One region of the Streptomyces marianii genome, then DNA from elsewhere that is predicted to be linked to it. Evidence: riboswitches for the same ligand, from Rfam matches in the RefSeq annotation. Region 1 holds a riboswitch; each other region holds the start of a gene.

Evidence for each region. Region 1 has a riboswitch for cobalamin ahead of FEF34_RS12570 (ribonucleoside-diphosphate reductase subunit alpha). Riboswitches for the same ligand answer to the same signal wherever they lie in the genome.
Region 2: another riboswitch for cobalamin. It lies ahead of FEF34_RS35795 (energy-coupling factor ABC transporter permease); the one in region 1 lies ahead of FEF34_RS12570 (ribonucleoside-diphosphate reductase subunit alpha).
Region 3: another riboswitch for cobalamin. It lies ahead of FEF34_RS27675 (prenyltransferase/squalene oxidase repeat-containing protein); the one in region 1 lies ahead of FEF34_RS12570 (ribonucleoside-diphosphate reductase subunit alpha).
Region 4: another riboswitch for cobalamin. It lies ahead of FEF34_RS30360 (cobalamin biosynthesis protein); the one in region 1 lies ahead of FEF34_RS12570 (ribonucleoside-diphosphate reductase subunit alpha).

Annotation. Positions count from the first base shown of each region.
Region 1 covers NZ_VAWE01000001.1:2,816,003-2,819,199, forward strand. The annotation lists gene FEF34_RS12560 (carbon starvation CstA family protein) at 1-1,001, shown strand, start outside; gene FEF34_RS12565 (YbdD/YjiX family protein) at 1,012-1,218, shown strand; cobalamin riboswitch at 1,428-1,568, shown strand; gene FEF34_RS12570 (ribonucleoside-diphosphate reductase subunit alpha) at 1,695-3,197, shown strand, end outside.
Region 2 covers NZ_VAWE01000001.1:7,932,374-7,935,570, reverse strand. The annotation lists gene dhaK (dihydroxyacetone kinase subunit DhaK) at 1-361, shown strand, start outside; gene dhaL (dihydroxyacetone kinase subunit DhaL) at 452-1,048, shown strand; gene FEF34_RS35800 (PTS-dependent dihydroxyacetone kinase phosphotransferase subunit DhaM) at 1,045-1,449, shown strand; cobalamin riboswitch at 1,494-1,686, shown strand; gene FEF34_RS35795 (energy-coupling factor ABC transporter permease) at 1,716-2,408, shown strand; gene FEF34_RS35790 (energy-coupling factor ABC transporter substrate-binding protein) at 2,405-2,782, shown strand; gene cbiQ (cobalt ECF transporter T component CbiQ) at 2,789-3,197, shown strand, end outside.
Region 3 covers NZ_VAWE01000001.1:6,081,301-6,084,497, forward strand. The annotation lists gene FEF34_RS27675 (prenyltransferase/squalene oxidase repeat-containing protein) at 1-1,229, opposite strand, end outside; cobalamin riboswitch at 1,343-1,479, opposite strand; gene FEF34_RS27680 (MBL fold metallo-hydrolase) at 1,752-2,792, opposite strand; gene FEF34_RS27685 (aldehyde dehydrogenase) at 3,122-3,197, shown strand, end outside.
Region 4 covers NZ_VAWE01000001.1:6,705,752-6,708,948, reverse strand. The annotation lists gene FEF34_RS30370 (inorganic phosphate transporter) at 1-579, shown strand, start outside; gene FEF34_RS30365 (hypothetical protein) at 592-813, shown strand; cobalamin riboswitch at 950-1,101, shown strand; gene FEF34_RS30360 (cobalamin biosynthesis protein) at 1,133-2,116, shown strand; gene FEF34_RS30355 (cobyric acid synthase) at 2,113-3,197, shown strand, end outside.

The sequences.
Region 1 (3,197 bases):
TCGACCCGGGACTGTACTTCGCGATCAACTCCCCCGCCGGGGTCGTCGGTACCACGGTGGACTCCGCCTCCCAGGCGGTCGCGAACCTCGGCTTCACCATCTCCCCCGAGCAGTTGACGCAGGCCGCGAAGGACGTCGAGGAGGCGAGCCTGCTCTCCCGCACCGGTGGCGCGCCGACCTTCGCGCTCGGCATGTCGGAGATCTTCTCCGCCGTCATCGGCGGCGGTGGACTGAAGGCGTTCTGGTACCACTTCGCGATCATGTTCGAGGCACTGTTCATCCTCACCACGGTCGACGCGGGCACCCGGGTGGGCCGCTTCATGCTCCAGGACACGCTGGGCAACGTCTACAAGCCGATGAAGCAGGTCAGTTGGAAGCCGGGCGTCTGGTTCGCGAGCGCGGTGGTCGTCGGCGGCTGGGGCTACTTCCTCTGGGTCGGCGTGCACGACCCGCTCGGCGGAATCAACCAGCTCTTCCCGCTCTTCGGCATCGCCAACCAGCTCCTCGCGGCCGTCGCCCTGGCCGTCTGCACCACGCTGCTGGTGAAGTCCGGACGTCTCAAGTGGGCGTGGGTCACGGCCGTCCCGCTCGCCTGGGACGCCACGGTCACCCTCACCGCCAGCTGGCAGAAGATCTTCTCCGGCGACCCGAAGGTGGGCTTCTTCGCCCAGCGCGACAAGTACCAGGCGGGCATCGACTCCGGCGAGGTGCTGGCTCCGGCGAAGTCGATGGACGACATGCACACCATCGTCACCAACTCGACCGTCGACGGGGTGCTCTGCGCACTGTTCGCCCTGCTCATCGTGGTGGTCCTGGCCGACGCCGGCCGGGTCTGCTTCAAGGCGGTCAGCGAGCCCGAGACCGTCCGGCTCGCCGAGGTCCCGTACGTCGAGTCGAAACTGGTCGCGCCCGCCGGGCTGTTCCCGACCAAGGAGGAGAAGGCGGAGCTCGCGGCGGTCGGTGCGGGCGCCGAGGCTGCGGGCACGGCAAGGCGTGAGTAGCGTGGGAGTCATGGCTGCGGTGAGCGGAGTACGGCGGGCGGTGGACTGGGTCCGCTGGTACGTGCGCGAGGTCTCGGGCGAGTCGGTGTACGACCGTTACGTGACCCATGCACGGTCGCACGACCCCGACGCGGAGGTCATGTCCCGCCGCGAGTTCGAACGCCGCCGCATGGACGAGCGGGAGTCGGACCCCCGCAAGGGATTCCGCTGCTGCTGAACGCCCCCGCCGGCGGACGCACACGGGCCTCCGCGTTCCCTCCGGGAACGCGGAGGCCCGTCGCCGTGACCGTGGAGCCCTCGGCCCGGCTTCGCACGGACGCCCGGACCGGCCGGCCACCCGTGCCCGCCCGCCACGCGTGCCCTGGGCCCCGAGCGGGGCCACGACACAACATGTGGGGGGTTCCGCAACTCACCGCCCCCACATGTATGCTCATGCTCGCTGTCGCCGCAGGGGAATCCGGTGGGAATCCGGAACTGTCCCGCAACGGTGTGACGGCGTGCGCGGGGCCTGTTCCAGGTCCTCGTACGCCCGTGAGTCCGAGGACCTGCCGACGGTGCGCCCGGACCGTCCGGCTCGGGTGCCCAGACGTCCGGGCCTCGCGGAATAGGCCGGTGGACGCGGTCCACCCTGCCCGGGTGTGCGTCCGTGCCCCCTGCCCCGCCGGCCCTCAGCCGAGCGAGGGAGAGCACCCCGTGACCATCGCGCCGCCCGATCCTGCTTCAGCGCAGCTCGCCGACGGACCAGGCACCGCGCTCCTGCGGACCCTGACCGAGCTCACCGCGGACCTGCCCGACGCCGACCCCGGCCGGGTCGCCGCCGCCGCCCTCCGGGGCCGGCACGCGGGCTCGGACGAGGCCGAACTGCGCGAACTGGCCACGGAGGCGGCCGCCGGCCTGATCTCCGAGGACCCGGCGTACTCCCGGCTCGCGGCCCGGCTGCTCACCCTCACCATCGCGGAGGAGGCGGCCGGGCAGGGGGCGACCGCGTTCTCCGCCTCCATCGCCGTCGGAAGCCGCGAAGGACTGATCGCGGACCGCACGGCCGCGTTCGTGCGGGCCCACGCCCGGCGCCTCGACTCGCTGGTCGACCCGGCCGCCGACGACCGCTTCGGGTACTTCGGCCTGCGCACCCTCTACAGCCGCTATCTGCTCCGGCACCCCATCACCCGCGAGGTCATCGAGACCCCGCAGTACTTCATGCTGCGCGTCGCCTGCGGTCTCGCCGAGGACGAGTCCCCGCGCGCGCTGGACGAAGTGGCCTCCCTCTACGGGCTGATGAGCCGCCTCGACTACCTGCCGTCCTCCCCCACGCTCTTCAACTCCGGCACCCGGCACCCCCAGATGTCGTCCTGCTACCTGCTGGACTCGCCGCTGGACGAGCTGGACTCCATCTATGAGCGCTACCACCAGGTGGCACGGCTCTCGAAGCACGCCGGCGGCATCGGGCTGTCGTACTCCCGCATCCGCTCCCGCGGTTCGCTCATCCGCGGCACCAACGGGCACTCCAACGGCATCGTGCCCTTCCTCCGCACACTGGACTCGTCGGTGGCGGCCGTCAACCAGGGAGGCCGGCGCAAGGGCGCGGCCTGCGTCTACCTGGAGACGTGGCACGCGGACATCGAGGAGTTCCTGGAGCTGCGCGACAACACGGGCGAGGAGGCGCGCCGCACGCACAACCTCAACCTGGCGCACTGGATCCCCGACGAGTTCATGCGCCGGGTGAACGCCGACGCCGAGTGGTCGCTGTTCTCCCCCGCGGACGTGCCCGACCTCGTGGACCTCTGGGGCGACGACTTCGACGCCGCCTACCGCAGGGCGGAGGCCGCCGGGCTCGCCCGCCGCACCATCCCCGCCCGTGAGCTCTACGGGCGCATGATGCGCACCCTCGCCCAGACCGGAAACGGCTGGATGACCTTCAAGGACGCCTCCAACCGCACCGCCAACCAGACCGCGGAGCCCGGCACCGTCGTCCACTCCTCCAACCTCTGCACCGAGATCATCGAGGTCACGGACGACGGCGAGACCGCCGTGTGCAACCTCGGCTCGGTCAACCTCGGCGCGTTCGTGGTGCGGGACGCCGCCGACGGCGAGGACGTGATCGACTGGGAGCGGCTGGACGACACCGTCCGCACCGCCGTCACCTTCCTCGACCGGGTGGTCGACATCAACTTCTACCCGACCGAACAGGCCGGCCGC
Region 2 (3,197 bases), 5.1 Mb from region 1:
GGAGTTGGGGATCGGCATCCACGGCGAGCCCGGCCGGGAGAGGCGGCCGATGATGACGTCGCGGGAGATCGCGGACTTCGCGGTGAACGCGGTCCTGGAGGATCTGCAGCCGTCCAGTCCGGTGCTGGCGCTGGTCAACGGCATGGGCGCGACACCACTGCTGGAGCTGTACGGGTTCAACGCGGAGGTCCACCGGGTGCTCGCCGAGCGCGGAGTGCCGGTGGCCCGGACCCTGGTCGGCAACTACGTCACCTCGCTCGACATGGCCGGCTGCTCGGTGACGCTGTGCGAGGCGGACGAGGAGATCCTGCGGCTGTGGGACGCCCCCGTGGAGACGCCCGCGCTGCGCTGGGGCCGCTGAGCCATGCCCGGCCCGGCCGACGGCGGCTTCGCGCCCGCGGGCCGCGACGACGCGCGCGGGGAAGCCGGTGCGCCACGAGAAGGAGACGCTGTGCTCGACGCGGATTTCTTCCTCCGCTGGATGAACGCCCTGGCCGATGCGGTGGACCGCGAGGCGGGCCGGCTGACCGAGCTCGACGCCGCGATCGGGGACGCCGACCACGGAACCAATCTGCAGCGGGGTTTCACGGCGGTGAGGGCGGCGCTGGAGAAGGACGCGCCGGACACCCCCGGTGCCGTACTGATGCTGACCGGGCGGCAGTTGATCTCGACGGTCGGCGGGGCGTCGGGGCCGCTGTACGGGACGCTGCTGCGGCGGGCCGGCAAGGCGCTCGGTGAAGAGGCCGAGGTGTCGCGGGCGCAGCTCGCCGAGGCGCTGCGCGCGGGGATCGCGGCGGTGGCGCAGCTCGGCGGCGCGAAGGCCGGGGACAAGACGATGCTGGACGCACTGGAGCCCGCGGCCGCGGCGCTGGACGAGTCCTTCGCGGCCGCGCGGGAGGCCGCCGACGAGGGCGCGGCGGCGACCGTGCCGATGCTGGCCCGCAAGGGCCGGGCGAGCTATCTGGGCGAGCGCAGCATCGGGCACCAGGATCCGGGGGCGACGTCCTCCGCCCTGCTGGTCGGGGCCCTCGAGGAGGCCGCGCGATGACCGGCCCGGTCGGGATCGTCCTCGTCTCGCACAGCGCGCAGGTCGCGGAGTCGGTCGCCGACCTCGCCAGGAGGCTGGCCGGCGCGGGCGACGCCGTGCCGGTCGCCGCGGCGGGCGGGGTCGCGGACGGTGGTCTCGGCACCAGTCCGGAGCTGACGGCACGTGCCGCGCACCAGGTGGACAGGGGCGCCGGGGTGGCCGTGCTGGTCGACATCGGCAGCGCCGTGCTGACGGTCAAGGCGCTGCTGGCCGAGGGCGACGAACTTCCGGAGGGGACCAGGCTGGTGGACGCGCCGTTCGTGGAGGGCGCCGTGGCCGCGGTGGTCACCGCGGCCGCCGGTGCGGATCTGGACGCGGTGGAGGCGGCGGCCGTGGAGGCGTACGACTACCGCAAGGTGTGACCGTGAGCATCCGTGCGCGGCTTGTGATGCAGCTGGTCAACGCACTAATGTCGCAGGGCCTTGGTGAACGGGAAACCGGTGGAGTACCGGTGCGGCCCTCGCCACTGTGATCGGGAAGTCCGGCTCTCTCCGCAAGGAAGCCACTGGACCGCCACGGGAGACCGTGGTGTCCGGGAAGGCGGAGCCCGGGCGGCAGGACCCGTCAGCCAGGAGACCGGCCAGGGCGCGTTGTCCATCCACGAGGTGCTGGAGAGGGTCTCCCAACCATGCATATAGCCGAGGGGTATCTGCCCCCTGTGCACGCGGCCGCCTGGGGCGTCGCGTCCGCCCCCTTCGTGATCCACGGCGTACGGGCGCTCACCCGTGAGGTCAGGGCGAATCCCGAGTCCACCCTGCTGCTCGGCGCGTCGGGCGCCTTCACTTTCGTCCTGTCGGCGCTCAAGATCCCGTCCGTGACCGGCAGTTGCTCGCACCCGACCGGCACGGGGCTGGGCGCGATCCTGTTCCGGCCACCGATCATGGCCGTGCTCGGCACGATCACCCTGCTCTTCCAGGCGCTGCTGCTGGCCCACGGCGGACTGACCACGCTCGGTGCGAACGTGTTCTCGATGGCGATCGTCGGACCGTGGGCCGGGTTCGCGGTGTACGCGCTGCTGCGGCGGTCCGGAGTGCCGCTGATGGTGGGCGTGTTCTTCGGCGCGTTCGTCGCGGACCTGTCCACGTACTGCGTCACCAGCGTGCAGCTGGCGCTGGCGTTCCCCGACCCGGGCAGCGGCGTGGTCGGCGCCCTGGCCAAGTTCGGCGGCATCTTCGCGCTCACCCAGATCCCGCTGGCCGTCAGCGAGGGCCTGCTCACCGTGCTGGTGATGCGGCTGCTCGTGCAGTCCAGCAAGGGTGAGCTGACCCGCCTCGGAGTGCTCCTCCAGGGCGGGGCCGAGAAGGAGGCCGCGGTCCGATGAGCCGTAACGCGAAGATCAACACGCTGCTGCTGGCGATCGTGGCGGCGCTGGCGGCGCTGCCGCTCGCCCTCGGCCTGGGCGACCACAAGGAGGAACCCTTCACGGGCGCCGACGGGGAGGCGGAGACCGCCATCACGGAGATCGCGCCGGACTACGAGCCCTGGTTCGCGCCGCTGTACGAACCCCCTTCCGGGGAGGTCGAGTCGGCGCTGTTCGCCCTCCAGGCGGCTCTGGGTGCCGGTGTCCTGGCGTACTACTTCGGGCTGCGCAAGGGGCGCCGGCAGGGTGAGGCGCGGGCGGCGGCCGCCGGGGACGGGCGGGCGCCGGGCAGCGGCTCCGCCGGTGCGGCCGGTTCCGTCGGCTCGGGCGCGTAGCCGCCTATGCTGCCGATCGACGCGGCGGCGCACAGCAGCCGCTGGCGCCGCCGTCATCCGTGCGAGAAGGCGGCACTCGGGCTAGGGCTGACGGTCTGCGCCGTCTCACTGCCGCCGTGGCCGGGTGCCGTCCTGGTCGCCGCGGCGGCCGTGGCCGTACTGCTCGGGCCCGCCGGGGTGGCGCCGCGGCAGCTGTGGCGAGCGTGGCGCATTCCGCTGGGGTTCTGCGTCACGGGTGCGATTCCGCTGCTGTTCTCGGTGGGCGGCCCGGACGGATTCGTGGTGCTCGCGCCCGACGGCCCCGCCCACGCCGTACGGCTCCTGCTGCGGACGTCCGCCGCCTCGCTCGGGGTGCTGCTGTTCGCGTTCACCACGCCGGTGTCGGACCTGCTGCCGAGGCTGGTCCGGGCCGGGG
Region 3 (3,197 bases), 3.3 Mb from region 1:
ATCAGGATGCCTATGCCGGCACCGGCCGCCAGGCCGGCGCCGACGATCCACCAGATCCCGGCACTGTCACCGCCCTTGTGCTCCTCGCCCGCGTCGCTCTTCGTCCGCGGAGCCGGCGGCTCGGTGGTGGAGGCCGGCGCGGGACCGGTCGCGTTGAGCTGCCGTACGAGGTCGGCGCCGCCGAAGTCCCGCGGGTCGTCGCCGTGGGCGTGCGCGGCGAGGATCAGCTGCGCGTACGCCGCCGGGCCGCCTTCCTTCGCCCACGCGGCGGAGTTCTTCCCCAGCCACTGGACCGCCCTGTCCGCCTTGTCGCCGTGCCCGGCGGCCGAGAGCGCGAGGACCGCGTCCGCGGTGTTGCCGAAGTCCGGGAGCGGGGCCGGGTCGGCGGCGCCCGGCATCGGCGGCGAGTCCAGATGGCCGGACTTCGCCAGTGCCGCGGCCAGGTACGCGGCGCCGTTGCGGGCCGACTGCTCCGGGGTGGCCTTCGCCGGGGAGGCGCAGGCGGCGCGGCCGCCGTCCGGCTCCGGGCCGGAGACGACCAGGCCGCGGCCCAGCCCGGCGAGTACGGCGGCCGCGGTGGCGTCGCCGTTGGCGAGGAGCTTTCCGGCCTTGTCCGGCTGGTAGGCGAACGCACCGCCGCCGGCCTTGTCCGCACACGGCACGGCGAACGTGACCAGCGCGTCGAACGGGCTCTTGCCGCTCTTCGACTTCACCTCGCCGGGCCGCGCCTTGGCCGCGGCGAAGGCGCCGATCACGACGGACGTGGAGTTCGCGTCGGACGGCATGCCGGGGTTGTAGCTCCAGCCGCCGTCCTCGTTCTGCACGGACTTCAGCCACTCGAGGCCCTTGTTCACGGCGTCCCCGTGGCCGCCGAGGGCACGCAGGGCCTGTACCGCCGCCGCGGTGGCGTTGGTGTCCAGCATCGTCTTCGCGTCGCACGGCCTGGACGCGTCCGCACGGTAGGAGGCGAAGCCGCCGTTCTCGCACTGCTGCCCGGTGAGCCACCCGACGGCCTGCTCTGCGGGCACGGTCTTGGCGACGTCCTGGGCGAGCAGGGCCAGCGACTGCCGCCACACCCCGTCGTAGGTCGGGTCCTTCGTGCCGTAGAGCCCGGCCGGGAGCGCGGCCGAGGGGGAGGGGGTGGGGGCGGCCGTCGCTGCCGGAGCAGCGGCCACGCAGAACACGGCGGAAGCGGCGGCGAGCGCTGCTGCGCTGCGGCGAACGGACATGGCGGGCTGGGCCTCTCCTGCGGGGAGCCGGGCACAGGCACGCTGGGGTACCAGGCTCCGGCCCCGTATTCCTCGACGGTGCCTGCCAGCGGGCCGGTCCCGATGGCACGAGCCGGTCACGGCCGGTACGGGGCATTCCGACTCGCCGCCTGCGACGGCGGCTCACGGCTGCGGGTCAGTGCCGGATTCGCACCGGCTTCCCCCCGTACGGGTGTGATGACGACTCGCACACTCTACCGGCCCGTAATCCCCGCCCCTCGGGACGGTCGGCCGGGTAGGGCAGGAGGCCCTCGGCGGCCCCGCCCACCGGGCCTCGCGCTGATCTCGGCGGGGCCGGGTGGCTTGTGCGAGGGTCCGGCTCGGGTGTCGGCGGGGCCGGGTGGTCGAGGGTCCGGCTCGGGCGGGGCCGGGGGTGGCCGGCGTGACGGGTCCGGCTCGGGTGTCGGCGCGGCCCGGCGGTCGAGGGTCCGGCTCGGGCGGGCCTCGACCCGAGCCGTGCTCACGCAGCCCTCGCACTCCGGCTCAGCCGACCGCGGTGTACGCCACCGGGGCGCTGCCCGGCACCGCCTCCACCCGGCCCAGTTTCACCAGGCGGCGCAGATGGGCCTCGGCCTCCGAGACGGCGATGGTGCGGGAGCCGTAGGGGATCTCGTCCCACGGCCGGTTCCACTCCATGCGCTCCGCCAGCTGCCAGGGGGTCAGCGGTGCGGCGAGGAGGGACAGCAGCCCGGTCAGCCGCTCCTCGTGGTGGGCGAGGAGCTCCCGGACCCGTGCCGGGGCGTCGGTGAAGGCGTGCTGGTGCGCCGGGAGCACCTCGGCGGCGCCGAGGCGGCCGACGCGTTCCAGCGAGTCCAGGTAGTCGCCGAGGGGGTCGGTGACCGCGGAGTCGTCGGGGTCCTCGTACAGGCCGATGTGCGGGCTGATGCCGGGGAGCAGATGGTCGCCGGAGAAGAGGCGGCCGCGGCCGGGGAGGTTCGCCGGATGCTCCTCCTCCAGGTGCAGGCACACATGGCCGGGCGTGTGACCGGGAGTCCAGATCGCCCGCAGCCTCCGCCCGGCGAGGTCCAGCAGCTCGCCGGGTGCGATCTCGCGGTCGGGCAGGGCCACCCGCAGCCCGGGGAGGGCTCGCATCCGGCCGCGCTCGCGGGCCGCGAGCAGCGGGGCGAGGTGCTCCTCCGGCGCGCCGACGGCGGTGAGCTTCCCGGCCAGGTAGTCGAGCCAGGCCCCGGGCCGGGCCTCCCGGGTGCGGCGGACGACGGCGATGTCGGCCGCGTGCATCGCGATCCACGCGCCGGACGCCTCGCGCACCCTGCCGGACAGCCCGTGGTGGTCCGGGTGGTGGTGGGTGACGAGCACGCCGTGGACGTCGGCCACCGCGAGGCCCAGTTCGGCGAGGCCGTCCGAGAGCGCCGTCCAGGACGCGGGGTCGTCCCATCCGGTGTCGACGAGGACGGGCCCGCGGCCGGTGTCCAGGACGTGGACCAGCGTGTGGCCCAGGGGGTTGTCCGGGATGGGGACCTTGAGGGACCAGACACCGCCGCCGTGCTCCGTCACCCGCGTCATCGGCTCCCCATCCTCCCGGCCGGGCCCAAGAACGAGAACCCGTTCCAATGGTCGCCCAAGTCGACTTCATTGCAAAGGGCTCGGCGGTGGTGCGGGGCCGGGAGCGCCGGTCCGCGCCCGCGCCTCTGCTTCCCGGGAGCGCCGGTTCACGCCCGCGTCGCTGCTTCCCTGGAGCGCCGGTCCGCACACGCGCCCCTGCTTCCCTGGAGCGGGTTCCGGCCGTGGACTCCTCCGGCGGGAACTGGTATCTGTTCAGGCGGTTGGCCAATCTGAAATGCCGTCAGAAAAATGGAGCGCTCGGAGAGCCGGGGCCGCGGGAGGCAGTCGTCATGTCCGAACTGGTGGAGCACGGGAAACTCTTCATCGGCGGGGAGTTGGTCGATCCCCTCGGCGCGGACACCATCG
Region 4 (3,197 bases), 3.9 Mb from region 1:
GCGATCGCGCTCGGTACCTACCTCGGCGGCTGGCGCATCATCCGCACGATGGGCAAGGGCCTGACCGACCTCCAGCCGCAGCAGGGCTTCGCCGCCCAGACCAGCGCGGCGACGGTCATCCTGGCCTCCTCGAACCTCGGCTTCTCGCTCTCCACCACCCAGTCCTGCTCGGGTGCCGTGATGGGTGCGGGTCTCGGCCGCAAGGGCGGTGTGGTCCGCTGGTCCACCGCGACCCGGATGTTCGTCGCCTGGGGTCTGACCCTGCCCGCCGCCGGCCTGGTCGCCGCGGCCGCGGAGTTCCTGACCAAGCAGGGCACCTGGGGCATCGCCGCCGTGGCCGTGCTGCTCGTCGCGGGCTCCGGGGCCATCTGGGTGATCTCGCGCCGCAAGCCGGTCGACCACACCAACGTCACGGACGACGAGATCGAGCCGGCGGGCGTCATCACCGCCGCCATCGCGGCCGTCACCCCGCCCCCGGCCGGTGTCGTCGGGACCTCGGTGACCGAGCCCGAGGCGCCGAAGGCCACCGTTCCGGCCCAGGCATCCGAGTCCACTCCGGCGCCCGCCGCCACGGTGTAAGGAAAGAACAGCATGAAGATCGACTGGGCAGCTCTGGGCTCCGTCTTCGGCGTGAGTCTCGTCGTGACCGTCGCCCTGGTGGGCCTGTTCACCCTGGGTGTCGCGGGTCTCTCCAAGCAGGAGGCCGCGGCGGCGCAGGGAGGCTCCGCCGGCCTCGCCCGCACGGGTGCGTACGCCTGCTTCGCGCTCTGCGTGGCGGCGGTGGCCTTCGGGATCTATCTGATCGTGGTCTGACGGCCGTACGGCACCTCCTCGCACAGGGGCCGGGCGCACCTCCGGGTGGGTCCGGCCCCTGTCGTGTGTGTGCCCGCACCCGCCCCGTGTGGGCCTCGGCACACTGTCCCGTCGCAGGTCAAGGGCGAGTTGACGGGCGTTCGGGGACCGTGGTGGACTTCCGGAGCCATTTACGGCGGCAGAAGAGGAAGCCGGTGCGAATCCGGCGCGGTCCCGCCACTGTCACGGGTGCGCTCCCCCTCACGGAGCGCCCCGGAGCCAGGAACTCTCTCCCGCCGGTCACGTCGAGCCAGGGCGCGGACCCTGAGTGAGGACGAACATGCCTGCCGAACCGGGGGGGCCGGGCGTGCCGCGCCCGGACATCACGTTCGCGTACGGCGCCGCGGCCGGGCTGGCCGGCGACCTGCTCCTCGGCGATCCACGCCGCGGGCACCCGGTCGCCGCCTTCGGCCGGGCCGCCGCCGCGGTCGAACGGAGACTCTGGCGCGACCACCGCGGCTGGGGCGCCCTGCACACCGCGGTGTGCGCCGGCGGCGCGGTCGCCGCGGGCGCACTGGCCGCCGCCTCCGCACGCCGGTCGCGCGGCGCCGCCGCCGCCCTGACCGCGGCCGCCACCTGGGCCGTCGTCGGCGGCACCTCGCTGGGCCGGGAGGCCCGGGCGATCGGCGGGGCGCTGGCGGCCGGGGACATCGAGATCGCCAGGGAGCGGCTGCCGCATCTGTGCGGACGCGACCCCCAGGCGCTGGACGGCCCCGGCATCGCCCGCGCCGTCGTCGAGTCCGTCGCCGAGAACACCTCGGATGCGGTCGTGGGCGCGCTGTTCTGGGGCGCGATCGGCGGCGTGCCAGGTCTCGTCGGGTTCCGCGCCGTCAACACCCTGGACGCGATGGTGGGTCACAAGTCACCCCGCTACCGGCGGTACGGCTGGGCCTCGGCCCGGCTCGACGATCTCCTGGGCTGGCCCGGGGCCCGGCTCACCGCGGCGCTCGCGACCGCCGCGGGCGGCGACCCGCGCGGCGCGGCCCGCGCCTGGCGCCGGGATGCCGCGAAGCACCCGAGCCCCAACGCCGGTCCCGTGGAAGCCGCGTTCGCCGGAGCCCTCGGCGTACGGCTCGGCGGGACGCTCTCGTACGGCGGCCGGGTCGAGCACCGGCCCGTGCTCAACGGCGCCGGCGGCAGGGCCGTCGAGGTCGCGGACATCGAACGGGCGGTACGGCTCTCGCGGCGGGTGGGGGTGCTGGCGCTCGCGGTGTGCGCGGGCGCGCGCCTCGCGGCCGGGACCCTGAGTCGGAGGCGCGCATGAGCGGGGGCGGGCTGCTGGTCGCCGGCACCACCTCGGACGCCGGCAAGAGCGTCGTCACGGCGGGGATCTGCCGCTGGCTGGTGCGCCGGGGCGTGAAGGTCGCACCCTTCAAGGGGCAGAACATGTCCCTCAACTCCTTCGTCACCCGCGAGGGCGCCGAGATCGGCCGGGCACAGGCCATGCAGGCGCAGGCCGCACGGGTGGAGCCCACGGCCCTGATGAACCCGGTGCTGCTGAAGCCCGGCGGCGACCGGTCCAGCCAGGTCGTGCTGATGGGCAGGCCCGTGGGCGAGCTGAGCGCGCGCGGCTACCACGGAGGGCGCCAGAAGGCGCTGTTCGAACCGGTGATGGGCTGCCTCGACGAGCTGCGGAGCACGTACGACGCGGTCATCTGCGAGGGCGCGGGCAGCCCCGCGGAGATCAATCTCCGGCGCACGGACATCGTCAACATGGGCATCGCCCGCGCCGCTCGCCTGCCCGTGCTGGTCGTGGGCGACATCGACCGGGGCGGGGTCTTCGCCCAGTTCTTCGGTACGACCGCGCTGCTGGCCCCGGAGGACCAGGAACTGATCGCGGGATACCTCGTCAACAAGTTCCGCGGCGACGTCACGCTGCTGGAGCCGGGACTGGAGATGCTCCACGGACTCACCGGGCGGCGGACGTTCGGCGTGCTGCCGTACGCGCACGGGCTCGGCATCGACGAGGAGGACGGACTGCGGGTGTCGCTGCGCGGCACCGTGCGCGAGTCGGCGGTGGCCCCGCCGGTCGGCGAGGACGTGCTGCGCGTGGCCGTGTGCGCCGTGCCGCTGATGTCCAACTTCACCGACGTGGACGCGCTGGCCGCGGAACCGGGCGTGATCGTGCGATTCGTCGACCGCCCCGAGGAACTGGCCGACGCCGACCTGGTGATCGTGCCCGGCACACGCGGCACCGTGCGCGCCCTGGAGTGGCTGCGCGAGCGCGGTCTCGCCGGCGCGCTCGCCCGGCGTGCCGCGGAGGGCTGGCCGGTGCTCGGCATCTGCGGCGGCTTCCAGGTGCTCGGCCGGCACATCGACGACGAGGTCGAGTCCCGGGCCGGAGC